4 regions of the Paenibacillus sp. FSL H8-0537 genome follow, and region 4 is predicted to be linked to each of the others. Evidence: riboswitches for the same ligand, from Rfam matches in the RefSeq annotation. Region 4 holds a riboswitch; each other region holds the start of a gene.
The links. A riboswitch is a leader RNA that binds a small molecule or an ion and turns the genes downstream of it on or off. The one in region 4 is predicted to bind cyclic di-GMP.
Positions count from the first base shown of each region.

Region 1 (3,529 bases), 410 kb from region 4:
CAGCTTTGTTTCCCCTTCAGTACCAACTCCGATATTAATAATCGGTTTCTGATTAGCTGTAATGCCGCCTCCGATGGCAACGATGCCTCCAGTCTCAATATTCAAGTGATTGTTAACATGCATATCGCCTTGAATAAATAAATCTCCACGTTTTACAGAAATATTGGCTTGCTGATTATTGGAAACCAGACTGCCAACTACCATTTCCTCATCAATATTCATATTTACATTTGTATTAATATGAAGACTTCCAGGCACAATAACTCTTCCCGCTTGTACATGAAGCAGGCCGCTATTATAAGTAAGGCTTCCAGCTATGAAATTATCCGCAATCGAGACGCTAGAATTATTATTCAAGTGCAAGGAACCTTTGACCCATAAATTCCCTCCCATTGTCCGAGTGGAATCATTCGGTTTTTTAATATCTATAGTCAGCTCGGTGTTCGCATTCATGCTTCCATTGACGACCAAAGTTCCATAAACCGTAATGGACAGCTTATTGTTCGTATTAATCCCCTCTGCAATGACATAAACCGGTTTTGTAGGCGAGCCCAATGTCAATGAGGAATCTAAATTTAAATGGCCCACCGTTACAGCGACCATATCACTGCTGCTGTTATTGATTGCTGCCTCCAGACCTGAGGCACTGCAGTTATTGCAGGAGATAAATGACGGATTGGATGCCGCCAGACTGCTTTCGAGTGAAGCCATTTCTGCATTCATATACCGGCTAATTTCCGGATTCAAATCGCCTACCCGAATAAAGGGCAGCGCATTATGCTCATTATTTTGATTGCCAGAAATAATAATTTTATTGCCCTGCAGCTTGTTTTGCTCCGCTGGATTTCCAATTTGCGGCTTTGGAATCGTTTGAATAATAGGCTCTAGAGATTTAATCTCGATATACTGAATAGCGGTTGTATCTTCGCTGCTGCCTGCATGGAGCGTCAGTTTCCCGTCAGCAATGACAACCCCCTTATGGAAAGTCACTTGCCCGCCAGCTGGCAGCTCTGTATTCTCCCAAAAAGTGTTTCCCTCGACATTAAGCGTATTATTGCTTTCATATACAGAGCTTCCGACACTGACCTTCACGTTATATCTGCCATTCGGCAGCTCAATCTCCCATTCGCCCCCTTCTTGCACTTGAATAGAAGAGTTTAGAAGCGGAGCATCGTAGGTGCTTCCCGTAACCGTAGACTGCGTATGATCCATATTCCAACCATAGAAGTATCCATTATGTGGACCATACTCATCCCCATGGTCGGCCAAATAGCCATCTGCTGCTAAAGCATCAGCTGCTTTAAACTGAATATTAACGCCTCGAAATGCCGTGGCAGCCTCCGTAGAATCGCTCCAGATCGAAGGCAAGAACAAATGAATGATTAATGACAAGCACAATACTCTTATTACACCTTGCTTAATCTGACTAAAATACATTTGAATATCCTCCTCTATTAAGAAAAACGGCTGTCGCCACCCTCTGGCGGCAAATAAAAAAGACCCATTTACTTTTGGCGGCCCGGCTGTCATACGGCAACCATAATGATGGTTTTCCGTGAAGACCCGTGGCTTTGCGTCCCTGTCTTTCGATCAGGTTTGCCTTTTTCAATTTCAATGGGCTTGTTGATTTTTAAACCAACCTTTGAAATAATAGTTCTTTGTACTTAGTATATCGGTTGGATATTTGAAATTTTATACTACATAAGTCATAAAAATAAATATTTTTATTTATCTCCAGTTAATCCTATTTGAACTCACAATAATCTTCCTTTTCATCTGTTATCTATATCCTAAGTCTTACTATCAACAAAAAAATGCCCAACCCGCAAATCCGCAGGCTGGACATCTACCATCATATTTAAGTTCACTTCCCTATTAATTTAGGTGAAATGATTCAGGCCAATTGACCTACTTCAACCCAAAAGCCTGCTCCAGCTCCGCAATCCTCGACTGCTCCATATGCACAATAGCGCCAATGTTTTTCGCTGAAATGGTTGCTTTCGCGCTGTATTCGGCGACCTCTAGGCGGTCGAAGGCGTTCAGCAGGCTTTGCCCAGTGACGATGACGCAGTCATTTTCGGCAATGACGATGGGTGTGTTCTCCTGAAAAAGCTGTGCCGCCGCCTGCGGCTTCGTATACAAATCTCCATACGGGAGCTTAGGAATATTCCGCAGCAAAATATAGCTTTCCGGAATCGTCCGCGAATCCAGCAGCACCTCCGTCACCGCAAACGCCATAATGTTGGGCGGATGGGCAATAATAACCGAGTTCACATGCGGCTGCGTCTCATAAATATGCTGGTGAAACTGCACCGAGCGGCTAGGCACCTTGCCCACCTCCTTCTTCCCGCCGTCGATGCGTACGAGATCTGCTGGCTCCACATATTTACGGTCCTGATCATACGGCGTAATAATGAAGGAATTTTCACCGACCCGATGGGAAAAGGTCCCCTGTGTGCTCGTAAACAGCCGCTGATCGTAAGAACGCTTAATGAGCTTGCACATCTCCCGGCGTGCTTCCTTCTCCTCACTGCTGTAAAAGTCCGGTACGAACGCCTCCAGCAGCACCTCCCTCGTATCCGCCAGCTGTTCGGCCGCCAGCGTTACTGGCGTCCCAATCCGATTCGCCTGTATCTCCATCCGCGCGCAATATTCCAGCGTCTCGAATCTTTGAAAGGCTTCAAATAAATCGCGGCCGCCTACCACGACGCCGTGGTTTTCCAGCATAATCGTGTTCAAGCCTTCGCTGAATACATCCGCTATATTTTCACCCAGCTCCGCGCTTCCCGGCAAGCCGTATTTCGCCATGCCCACCTCGCCGCAGATCAAATAGTCATTCGGCAGCAGACGGACATTTGGCACTTTACGCACCATGCTGAACGCCACAAGCGCCGGTGGATGTGCATGAACAACCGCCCGAATATCCGGCCTTCTGCGATAAATCATCTGATGGAACGGGTATTCGCTCGATGGCCGGTGATTGCCTGCAATCGTACCGTCAGCCTTCACACAAACGATGTCCTGTCGCGTCAGCTCACCCTTATCAATACCCGCCGGCGTAATCCACAGATCGCCATTATCATCCAAAATCGATAAATTGCCGCCTGAAGTCGTCGTCATGCCATAACCGTAAATGCGCTCCATCATCATGACCAGCTGATCGGAAGGATGTAATAAGGTGAATTCCATTCGCGTGTCCCCCTTTTTCTCGTTCAATATCTTTGTTTATATTGTATTACTTTTGTTTGTTTTTGAAAGTGACTTTTTTTACATTTCCTTTCCTATATTTCAAAAAAAAGAATGCCTCAGGCCCATAGCTAGCCCCGAAGCATTCCCACTTTTCAATCTATATTCAAATCTAAATATTTTTTTGTCCCCTATCCAGCACCCACGCCATATGCAAACTACAGCTTGCGCTCCCGTCTGCGGGCAACGCCCGAAGCATAAGCCGCTTCAATGACCGCCTCTTTGACACGATCTGCCACATGCGGATTAAATATGCTCGGAATGATGTAATATTCATTCAGCT
Region 1 is NZ_CP150290.1:5,234,738-5,238,266, forward strand. It holds gene MHB80_RS22060 (PA14 domain-containing protein) at 1-1,437, opposite strand, end outside; cyclic di-GMP riboswitch class I at 1,511-1,611, opposite strand; gene MHB80_RS22065 (class II aldolase/adducin family protein) at 1,909-3,189, opposite strand; gene MHB80_RS22070 (NAD-dependent malic enzyme) at 3,405-3,529, opposite strand, start outside.
Region 1: linked by a shared signal. The riboswitch ahead of MHB80_RS22060 (PA14 domain-containing protein) and the one ahead of MHB80_RS20280 (methyl-accepting chemotaxis protein) in region 4 are both predicted to bind cyclic di-GMP.

Region 2 (3,529 bases), 2.4 Mb from region 4:
GTAGGTAGCGATTGTAACATCCACAGAATAAAGGTTGTCAGGTAATGGCGCAGGCTTTCTTTCAGTGGGTTTTAGCAGAAGAATGTGGAATAAAACAGATTGAAAAATAGAAATAATTTCAAAAAATAGTAACAACGATCCAAAAATTAATGACCAGCCAGATGGGAGTGTTTGTACAAGTCTCCATACTAGATACACGATCATGATAGCAATGGATACCGTTGTTAATATGTACCTAGCTTTTGTTTTCAAATAACCCCAATCCTTTGCGCTCTATTTATTCGCCATAATTCCATTCCTTTTCTGACTAATCTACAACATAGATTGACTATACTGTCTATTCTCGCTGTCGATATTTGTTAAATTGGCCGGAAATATGATATTTTTGGCGGCTAAGGCTCAAATTCAAAGTTATCTTATCACAATCCTTGCCCCTTTAAAAGTTAATTTTTATTCCTAACATCTTAATCTTCTAAGAAAATGTGTAGAAAAAAAACGAAAAAACTCTAATTTTACGCGGTTTACGCGAAATTAGAGTTTTTTCAGAATACCTATTTAGTACTATACCAGCTAGTGATTTAAAGAAGAGGTTAGGGCCTAGGCCTTTACTACTGCCCTTAAACTATTAAAGTGTTTTTTGCAGTGTTTGGTAAGCGCTCAGGCTATCAGCCGACGAATCGATATGCCAGTCCAATTCTTTGTTTTCATTGAACCAGATCAAACCTTTGATTTGGCTGTACGCTGGCGATTGCACTTGGTTCATAGCATCAATAACCCATTCTTTTTTGCTGCCGCCGCTTTCGGTTGTGCCTGTTTCAGCGATGATGATTGGCTTGCTCGACATGCTTGTCAGCGCTTGGTAAGAAGCATAGAATACATCGTTAAACGTTCTCCACGAGCTCCACGATTCTTTCGTGCCAAAATTGTAGCCATCGATCGAAAGCATGTCCACATAGGCATCGCCTGGGTACATAGCTGTAAACGAAGCGTTTTTGCCAACATTTTCAGCGTTTACGTTGTACATGAATTTGATGTTTGTTGCGCCTTGCTCCTTGAAAATGGTAACGACACGTTGGAATGCCGCTTTGTAGGTTTCGTTCGTGTTCACTGTGCTGTCGCCAACGCCCCAGCCGTACCAGTTGCCGTTGCCTTCGTGGAAAAGGCGCAGCCAGATTTCAGGGTTTTTATTAGCCGCTTGCCAGTTCATCAATTGTTTAGCTGTTTGTTTCAGGTAAGCGTCTACTACGCCTCTGTTGATATCAACAGTCGAATATTCTTTGTAATTTTTATTTTTAAATTCAAGGGTAAGTAGGTTAATCGAACCATTACTATTTACATAGTCCATAAAACCCTTCCACTCATTGATCCCTTGATTCGAATTGACAAAAGTATGTACAACATCTTGGTGTCCACCGATCAGTTGCTCGTAGGCAGCAATGTTGTTCAAGCTTTGGTTCGGCCAAGTGCCGATCCATGCTCCATTGTAAAAGTTCGTTTGTGCGCTAACAGGGAGTGCCCAGAGTAACGTCGAAGCGAGCATAAGGAGTGTAAGTGCGAATTTTGTCTTTTTCATTGTAAGTTCCTCCCCCGAGCGAATGATGGTACGTGGTCCGAAGAACACGCCACACCTTCATCAGGCAAAGGAGGCTATGTTGGGCTTCGGCAGCTGGCGAGCATATTCCCGTAGGAATGAAGCCCCTATAGCTTTGCGCACTTCAGGTTTCCCTGAGCTTGCCTTTTCGTGTTTGAAGCAATAAAAAAAGATAGTCCCTGCTCCCGAAAGAACAAAGTCTACCTTGATTAATAAAGGAAGAAGCGATGTTGAATTCGGCAGCTGGCGAGCATATTCCGTTAGGAATGAAGCCCCTGTAGCTTTGCGCACTTCAGGTTTCCCTGAGTTTGCCTTTTCGTTAAACGTAATAGGTATAAAGTATGAGCTAATGTAATATGGTGTTATTGTACACCTTGATCGCAAATTTCGTCAAATTATTTTTTAATAAATTTATACAACGAAAAAATATCCATTAAAGTAGCAGATCGCGTACACAATATGAAGCAGGAAAAACATCATGAAATAAAACATTTGCAGCGGCTTATTATTTTTCAGCACATCCGCAAAATAAATATAGAAGGGGAACGCGACCATGACATAGCGTGGAATGCTTTGCAAAAATTCGGCGCTGGCGAACGGAATGAGCATAAGCAGCAGACCATATGCAAAAAACAGCCATTCATGTGCATTACGACGAATATCTTTCCAGCGCATAATAAGAAAGGCAGCAAAAATGACGAGGACGGCATTGGCAATGATAAAGGCAAGCAGGCCATTTTCCCAGCCGCCATTTCCTGAGAAATATGGTTTTTGGATAAAATGAATGTAGTTTGAAAATGGAGCAACCGTCTTGCGATACCAGTTGATGCTTTGTTCAGTAATCGGAGCCAGCAAATCGCCCGTGAGCCATTTCATATACAATAGATAACCGGCCAGCGGCAGTGCTGAAATAACAGCATAACCTAAATATTTTGCGTCCTTCCACTTGAAACGGTACAGCCTGTGTTCAATCAACAGCGTCCCCACAACGAAAAACAAGTTGACGAAGCCCAGATTGCGCGTCACAGCGGACAAGCCCCCGAATAGAAACGCGAGAAAATATCGCTTTTGCATCGCATAATATACGGTTATAAGCGACAGCATGAGGAACAGGCTCTCGGTATAAGGCACGGCATAGAAGATGGCGGTCGGAAAAACAAGCAGCAGCAGCACCGCAACTTGGGCGTGCTCCTGTTTCAGCCCTCTTTTCAAACAAATACCATAAAAATATAAGAGCGATACGAGCAAAAACAAATTCGATAAAACCGTTCCCACGACCGTCGAATCATATTTAGATATAGACTCCACCAGGAAGACTAACAAAGGGTATAAAGGGAAAAACACCCAATTTGCACTAGGATGCGGTTCATTGATGTTATACGTATCGTAGCCATTTTCGGCAATACCCAAATACCATACGCTGTCAAATTTCCTTAAATCCTCAAAGCTCGGCTTCTTCAGCTGTGAAATATCCGTCTGGATCGAGAGCTGGCTCGATGTGAAATCATGCCCCTGTACGACCGCATAGTCTGGCGGTACTTGATAGTTCGGAAACAGATTCATGCCGAGAAAGCCTGCAAAATAAAGCAATATTCTCGTGATGACAAACAAGGAAAGCAGGAAGATCAAAACTTGCGTGTTCGATTTTGCTTTAAGCAGCAGCGATTCCATTCGTCACCTCGTCTCTTGTAATTGCTGCGTTTTCGTTTTCGGCTCCGCCAATACAACGTTATGCAGCTCTGTTTCAACGAAGTATTTCGGCCTTTTCTTCGTTTCAATGTAAATTTTGCCGATATATTCGCCAATTAGTCCAATGCATAGCAGCTGAATGCCGCCAATGAACCAAATCGAAAGAATCATCGAGCTCCAGCCGGATACCGTGTTGCCCTGCAAATGCCGTACGAATACATAAAAGGCGAACAAAAGGCTCATGACCGA
Region 2 is NZ_CP150290.1:255,137-258,665, reverse strand. It holds gene MHB80_RS01120 (glycosyltransferase) at 1-204, opposite strand, end outside; gene MHB80_RS01115 (glycosyl hydrolase) at 626-1,573, opposite strand; cyclic di-GMP riboswitch class I at 1,659-1,746, opposite strand; cyclic di-GMP riboswitch class I at 1,827-1,914, opposite strand; gene MHB80_RS01110 (mannosyltransferase family protein) at 2,003-3,262, opposite strand; gene MHB80_RS01105 (glycosyltransferase family 2 protein) at 3,266-3,529, opposite strand, start outside.
Region 2: linked by a shared signal. The riboswitch ahead of MHB80_RS01115 (glycosyl hydrolase) and the one ahead of MHB80_RS20280 (methyl-accepting chemotaxis protein) in region 4 are both predicted to bind cyclic di-GMP.

Region 3 (3,529 bases), 2.2 Mb from region 4:
TTTGTTTCAGTAGGCCGCCGCATCGAGGATTATATTAATTTTTATCGACTGGAGCATGGAACGCGCAACTGCTTTACAGATGGCTCGGTCGTGGATTTATCCGCTGACCCGGCTGTGATGGAGGAGCAAATTTCCCGCTATAGTCCGGAGGATGCGCGGCGGTATCGGGCTTTTATGGCCGAGGCAGCGGTGATGTATGGACAGGCGGAGCGTCATTTTATGAACAAAATGATGGTTTCCTGGCAGGATAAGCTGAGTCCTGGGCTAGCGGCAGCATTTGTCCGCATTCGCCCCCTGACGAAGCTGTCCGTGCTGCTGCGCCGTTATTTCCGTCATCCCAATACACTGGCCTTGTTTGGACGTTATGCGACCTATGTCGGCTCGGCCCCTAATCGGGCGCCAGCCATCTTCGCGATGCTGCCGCATGTGGAGGCGGAGCTTGGCATTTTCGGCGTTCGTGGGGGCACGTACAGCATTATTGAAGGACTTCGCCAGCTGGCGGAGGAAATGGGGGCGGAAATACACACCTCGACACGTGTACAGCGCATTGTTGCCAGTGGCGGCCGTGTAAGCGGGGTAGAGACGGACGGCGGTTTTGTGCCCGCTGATCTGGTTCTCGCGAACGGTGATGTGCTTTCCGTATGCCGAGATTTGCTCGGCGAGCAGCTGCGGCCCGCGATGACAGACCGCAAAATGGCAAGCTACGAGCCTTCGCTGTCTGGCTTTGTCACTCTTGCCGGCATTCGCAGACGTTACGATAAGCTGCTGCATCATACTGTATTTTATCCGCAGCGGTATGGGGAAGAATTTGAGGCGATTTTCGAGCGCCGCGTGGCGCCCGCTGATCCTGCGATCTATATATGCTGCTCTGCCTATTCAGAACCGGACATGGCGCCGGAAGGCGGCAGCAACCTGTTTATTTTGGCGAATGCCCCTTATACGTCGGACGCTTGGAGCTGGGAGAGGGAGGCGGAGCGTTATCAGGAACGTCTGTTGAAGCAGTTAGCTGCCTATGGCTTGGTGGGACTGGAACGGAATATGGAGCAGCTTGCTGCTTATACGCCGGAGGATCTGGAGCGGGATACGTCAGCATTTCGCGGCGCCATCTATGGCATTTCCTCGAATTCAGCGAAGCAGACGTTTATGCGGCCGTCCAATCGTGCGGATTTGCGTGGACTGTGGTTTGCAGGCGGAACGACCCATCCCGGCGGAGGAACGCCGATGGTTGCCATGTCAGGGCTGCTCACCGCAGAGGCGATGATTCGGCAGCATTCTTGAAAGAATCTAATGGTGCAAAAGAAAAGCCGCGTCTGGCTGGGTGCAGTAATGCATCCAGCCAAGCGCGGCTTATTTTTTATAACATGGGGCTCATGCCCACAAACTAAAAAGGGTCAAATAAAATAAAAAACCCTTCTAGGATTAGAGGGCCTGCTTGAAACAACTTATTAAATATCGGGACGACACGATTTGAACATGCGACCCCCTGGTCCCAAACCAGGTGCTCTACCAAGCTGAGCTACGTCCCGGGAAAAAAATGGTGCCGTCGAGAGGACTTGAACCCCCAACCTACTGATTACAAGTCAGTTGCTCTACCAGTTGAGCTACAACGGCGTGTTTATGAATCGGACACAAGATGTATTATGCCACAGAAGTTTAGGAGGATGCAATACCTTTTTTTAATTTTTCGAAAAAAAATTCGGGCAGCAGTCAAATGCCCGAATCGGCCTATTTTTTAACTTTAAAATGAACGACTGCGCTGTACAGCATTTTCCCGCGATCGGGATGAAAGACCGCATGATGGCTAATAGCGTGAACTTGTAAAAGCAGTGCCTTATTCGCTTCAATTTGCTGGTCAATATGCTTCTCCAGCGTTCGTAAGTCAAAAGCCTCAAAGAATTCGATTTTATCCTCAATTAAATCTAGTCGAAAATCCATCATTAACCCCCTCAAATCTCTTGCATGCCTAGCTTTCGTTAATAGTATAACGTTGTTCAGCACTAGTTTCAAAGTATCATGTCGGCTAATCACGTTTTTTGTAATTTACAAAAGGGTTTTCCTAAATTATACTTTAAAAGTGTCGAAATAAATAGAAAATTACATACTGAAAAAGGCAAACTTATTGAAAAATAAGGGCGCAAAGTTATGGGCCTAAGGTATTAAGCTATGGCTGCCAAACTACCGGTACAGGACTATAGGCTGATTCAGCTATCCAACTCGTAACGGTGATTGAAAAGCTTTTGTTTTTTTTCAGTGTAAGTAGGAGAGATGGAGTGAAAATGGTGATTAACCGATTGAAAAAGGCAAAATGGTTAAAATGGACATCAGGGGTTTCTGATTTCTTGAAGAAACAAAAGGTCACAACGAAGCTGCTGTTCATTACTTCATTAATTACTTTGTTTAACGTGGTGGCTGGCGGTTGGATTTTTATGCAAAATGCTTCGGTTAGAAGTACAGTGAATGCTTCAAATGAGCTTCAGGAGGCCAAAAAGGAATATCAAGGTGTATCGGATTCGATGCTGCGCACGCTGCTTTCGATGATTGATGCAGTAGAAAACGGCAGCACTGGCGATGATGGAATCAATCTGGCGCTTAAGACGATGCCGGAACGGGTAGAAAAGCTGAAGTCTATACTGGCCTCTCTGGATGCGAAATATCCTCACGGAGATAATGGCAATGCCTATTCGAACCAAGGCAATGTGTTTGGTCTTGCGTTGGAGCAGCTCAACAATGAAAACGGCAATTATAGCCAGCTGACGATTGAAGATCGTTCCGCCAAGGTCAAACAGCTTGTTAGTACATATACGATTGTTCTCAGCTTTGCGAATGAAACGGTAGAAAAATGGCTTGAAGTGGATTCGATTGCAACTCAAGATGCATTGAACAGAAGTCTTGCGGCTGCCAATACGATTATTATAATCAATATTGTGCTGCTTGCCGTTTTGCCGTTCCTCATGTCCTATTCGTTAAGCCAGAATGTGAAAAAAGGCATCGTTGGCTTAATGAAGCGAATTGCCTCCTATCAAAATAACGATTTTACGTATGATGGGAAGCTGGATCGCCAAGATGAATTTGGTCAAATTGACCGTTCGCTGGAGCAAATGGGAAGTGCGCTTCGCGACACGCTTCGTTCGACTATGGATGTCAGTACGGTTGTTCTGCAAGCCTCGCGCAATATGGGCGATATGATTGTTCGCAATCAGAATGCTTCCGAGCAGGTGAAAGAAGAGATTGGCAACGGCAAAACGATTTTGATGACCCAGTATGATGATGCCACCTCCATCTCTGCCGTAACGGAGCAAATATCGGCAAGCTCGCAGCAAATTGCTGCTTCGACCGAATATATTAACCGCGATATGAAAGAAATGAGAGAGTCGTCGCGCACAGGCTCCACCGATATGAAGGGCGTCGTGCAAATGGTCAATCAGACGGTGCAGCAATTTGCCCGAGTAACCGAATCCTTTGACCGGATTAATGAGCGCTACAATAATGTAACGAAGTTTTTGGGCGGCATTCAGGATTTGAACACTCA
Region 3 is NZ_CP150290.1:2,586,467-2,589,995, forward strand. It holds gene crtI (phytoene desaturase family protein) at 1-1,278, shown strand, start outside; tRNA gene MHB80_RS10810 (tRNA-Pro) at 1,453-1,526, opposite strand; tRNA gene MHB80_RS10815 (tRNA-Thr) at 1,536-1,611, opposite strand; gene MHB80_RS10820 (YrzA family protein) at 1,726-1,935, opposite strand; cyclic di-GMP riboswitch class I at 2,100-2,183, shown strand; gene MHB80_RS10825 (methyl-accepting chemotaxis protein) at 2,340-3,529, shown strand, end outside.
Region 3: linked by a shared signal. The riboswitch ahead of MHB80_RS10825 (methyl-accepting chemotaxis protein) and the one ahead of MHB80_RS20280 (methyl-accepting chemotaxis protein) in region 4 are both predicted to bind cyclic di-GMP.

Region 4 (3,529 bases):
TTAATGACTGCTGCGGCTTCATTAACCGTCTGTTGGATGGAATCCATCTGATTGGCCAAGCCACCAACGGCTTCATTGCCTGTTTTTGCTCCTTGGGAAGCCTCTGCGGCTATGCCGGAGGTTTGGTTGGATGTATTCAAAATGCCATATACCCCTTCACCGATTTCACCAATTAACCCCAAATTCCTTTCATATCCCATCATTTGGCCCTGCAATCCGACATTTGCTTGCTGAATATTGGTGGTGGTTTGCTTAACGGTAGATGATATTTGATCCAGATTGCCCAATAGATGTGACGATGAGCTGGCAACAATCTGTCCTTTATCCAAAATAGAAATGATCAGACCTTGCAGATTTTCAAGCATCCCGTTAAAACTTCTGGAAAGCTCGCCGATTTCATCCTTCGTTTCAAATGTCAGCCTGGAGGACAAGTCGCCTTCGCTGGCGGAGAGCCCTTGCAGCTTTTCGTTCATGACGGAAAGCGGCTTTAACGTTTTGCGCATGACCGTATAGATGATTGCTGCGGAAACCAGAAGGCACACGATTGTTACAAAAATCGAAAACCGCAACAAGGCTTCGGCTTCAGCATAGGCTTCGCTTTTGGGAACCAAAATCGCAATGCCCCAATCCATCATGCCAGATTTTCCATAAACGATCATATGCTCCGAGCCGTTAATGACGGCTTCAGCCAAACCCGTGTCGCCATTCGTGCTGTCCGTTACAATTTTATTTAGCGTCTCATTCTCGTAATCGGCCATATTTTTCTGTAGGGTCTCTTCGGGTTTTTCACTGGCCACAACCGTGCCATCCTTTGTATAAACAATCGCATGACCGCTTTGTCCCAATTTCACTTTGGAGATGAGATCAATCAAGTCCTGAATAGGCTGACCTCCATTGCCGACTCCAACGATATTTCCTTGGTCGTCCCTTACAGGAGTAGCCGTAAGCACAATTGGAGTTCCCTCCACCCCGGGAGACTTTGAGCCTACCGGATCAATGGTGACGGTCTCACCGTTGATCGCCCTTTGAAAATGCGGGTAATCCTTTACACTAACCGTTGCTCCCGGCAAATAAAGCGTGCCGTCAGGGGCAATAAATGCAAATTCGTCCGGGTTATCAGTGATCTCCGTCATTCGGTTGCTGTAAGCGAGAATTTCAGGAATATCTCTGTTTCTCACGTCATCGGACTGACTTAATGCCTTGTATTTGGCCTGTGTGCCCTGAATCCAGATATCGATGTAGTTTTGAACAACCGTCAGCTGCTGCTCCGCCTGTTCCTTAAAGTTTGCCTCCAATGTCGTTTTGGCCCTATCATAGCCAAGGAAAGACACACAGCTTAGCGATAGTGTCATTAATAGAGTGGTAATCAGGCTGCTTTTGATGGTTAGTTTCATGGTAATCACTCTTTTTCCTTCATAAATTTTTGAATACGAAAAAAATCCGGGCTGAATAGACTGGATTTGTGTACACATACCCCTTCCTTATTCGGCGACCCGGCTATCATCACGCTTAGCTCATTAGATCCTAAGCTCTGCGTCCCCGCCTTTCAGCGAGTTCGCCTTTATAGAAAAGAATATCGGTAAAATGACACTGAACTTTTATAGTTACACATTATTTTTTTATTAGAACTCTTCAAAACTTACATATTTATCCAAAAAATACAGTGATGATGAGCCAATGAAAGGTTTTTTTGCAATCAACGGAGAACTTGAAGGATATAGAGGAGCTTGCATAAGTAAGATTAGAGGGGTAACGATGAAACCAGGTCAGGGGCTCGGGGCTGGGGGCTGGGGCTGGGGCTGGGGCTGGGGCTGGGGCTGGGGCTGGCGCACCCCAGACGCTTCGGACTCGACAACCATTAGGACGTTCTCTTTGACTGCCCAGCGTCAGAGCGTCATGAAGCCGCCATACCTGGCCAAATACTGTTCTTTTTCTTTATAATCCGGCATAAGGCTGCCTACGCGCCGCCAAAAGGATCGGTCATGATTCATATGAAACAGATGGCAAAGCTCATGGATAATGACGTAATCAATCACATCAATTGGAGCCATCGCCAAACGATAGTTAAAGGTTAAATGCTTGCTGGAGCTGCAGCTTCCCCACTTCGTCGTGGACTCTACGATCTCAACCGTTTTGGGCTTTATCCTCAGCTGCGCCTGATAAATAGGCAGACGTTCCCCTATTAATTTTTTGCAGCTTGAAAAATAAAACTTCTTGAGGTTTTTCCGAAGCTCCTCCTCAGTTAAGCCATCTGTCTTGATTAATTCATGCAGCAAATGCTCTTTGCCAAGGTAGAGAAATTTCTCTGTATCTTGGTATTGCTTCGTTTGCGGCGCTTTAGTAGCCTCCGCAAGATGCTGCGTTTGCTGCAAAATCCATTTCCCATGCCGCTCGACTGCCCGTTTAATGACCTCTTCACTTGCTGCTTTCGGCGCTTTTACCGTAATGAAGCCTGATGGCTCGATTTGAATCGATATTTTCTTTTCACGATTGCCATATTGAACATGAAACGATATCGTTTGATTTTCAAATTCAATGTTCATCGGCTAGTTATAGGTCATCCAGGCTGTCGTGCCGAGCACTTCAAAGTCTTGCTTAAACCAGAAGTTGCGCGTTTTATCCAGTGTGTACACATACATTCTCTGCTTCGGATATTTCGCTTTAAGCCAGTTGATAAAGGATGCCGCATGCCCTTTGCCTTCATATTCCTTCAGCACATCCAGCGCTTCTATAAAAACAAAATCCTTTTTATTTTTAATGTCGATATAAAAGTCCTTTTCCAAATATTTTTCGTCATCGCTAAAATAATCCTTTTCGGCTTTTTCAATGAGCTGCTTGCCGCTTGCATATTCCCAAATAACGCCGTAGCCGACCATCGTCTCTTCTGCTTCAATCACATAAACGTTTTCCGGCAGCTCCGATGGGTCCTTCTGGCTCAATTCGCTTGCATGGTAGGTCGTCGTAATCTCGCCGAGTGTGTTCTGCATTTCTTTATCAAATGGTTTGGCTGTAATGCTAGACATGATTTTAATCTCCTTTTTGTCTGAAAGCTTATCTTCTAGTCGCTCTGACTCGTGACCGTTATCATACCATAATCGATGAATTAAAAAATAATAAAAACGATTTGACAACCGAAATCCATCACGATATATTTAATTAGACATCTAACTATTAGATTTCTAATTCATTTTAACAGAAGGTGATAAGCATGCAGCAAGACCGCAACCTGCAGCATAAATTTCGTATGATCGGACTAATGATGAAGCTCAACGTCAATAAGAAGTTGGAGGCGTACGGGCTAACGGTAGAGCAAGGGCATGCCATTCGGTATATTAATGAACATGAAGAAGGGGGACTTTCCCAGAAGGATCTAGAAATCACCTTTAACCGTAAAGGCTCCTCTATCAGCAGTCTGGTCAACAATTTGGAGAAGAAAGGCCTTATTGTTCGCAGGTCTGATCCGAAGGATGAGCGCCGCAACCTATTGCGTGTAACCCCAGCTGCGAAAGAGCTTCTTGGCTCATTCAAT
Region 4 is NZ_CP150290.1:4,823,789-4,827,317, forward strand. It holds gene MHB80_RS20280 (methyl-accepting chemotaxis protein) at 1-1,394, opposite strand, end outside; cyclic di-GMP riboswitch class I at 1,485-1,570, opposite strand; gene MHB80_RS20285 (SprT family zinc-dependent metalloprotease) at 1,887-2,543, opposite strand; gene MHB80_RS20290 (GCN5 family acetyltransferase) at 2,547-3,023, opposite strand; gene MHB80_RS20295 (MarR family transcriptional regulator) at 3,209-3,529, shown strand, end outside.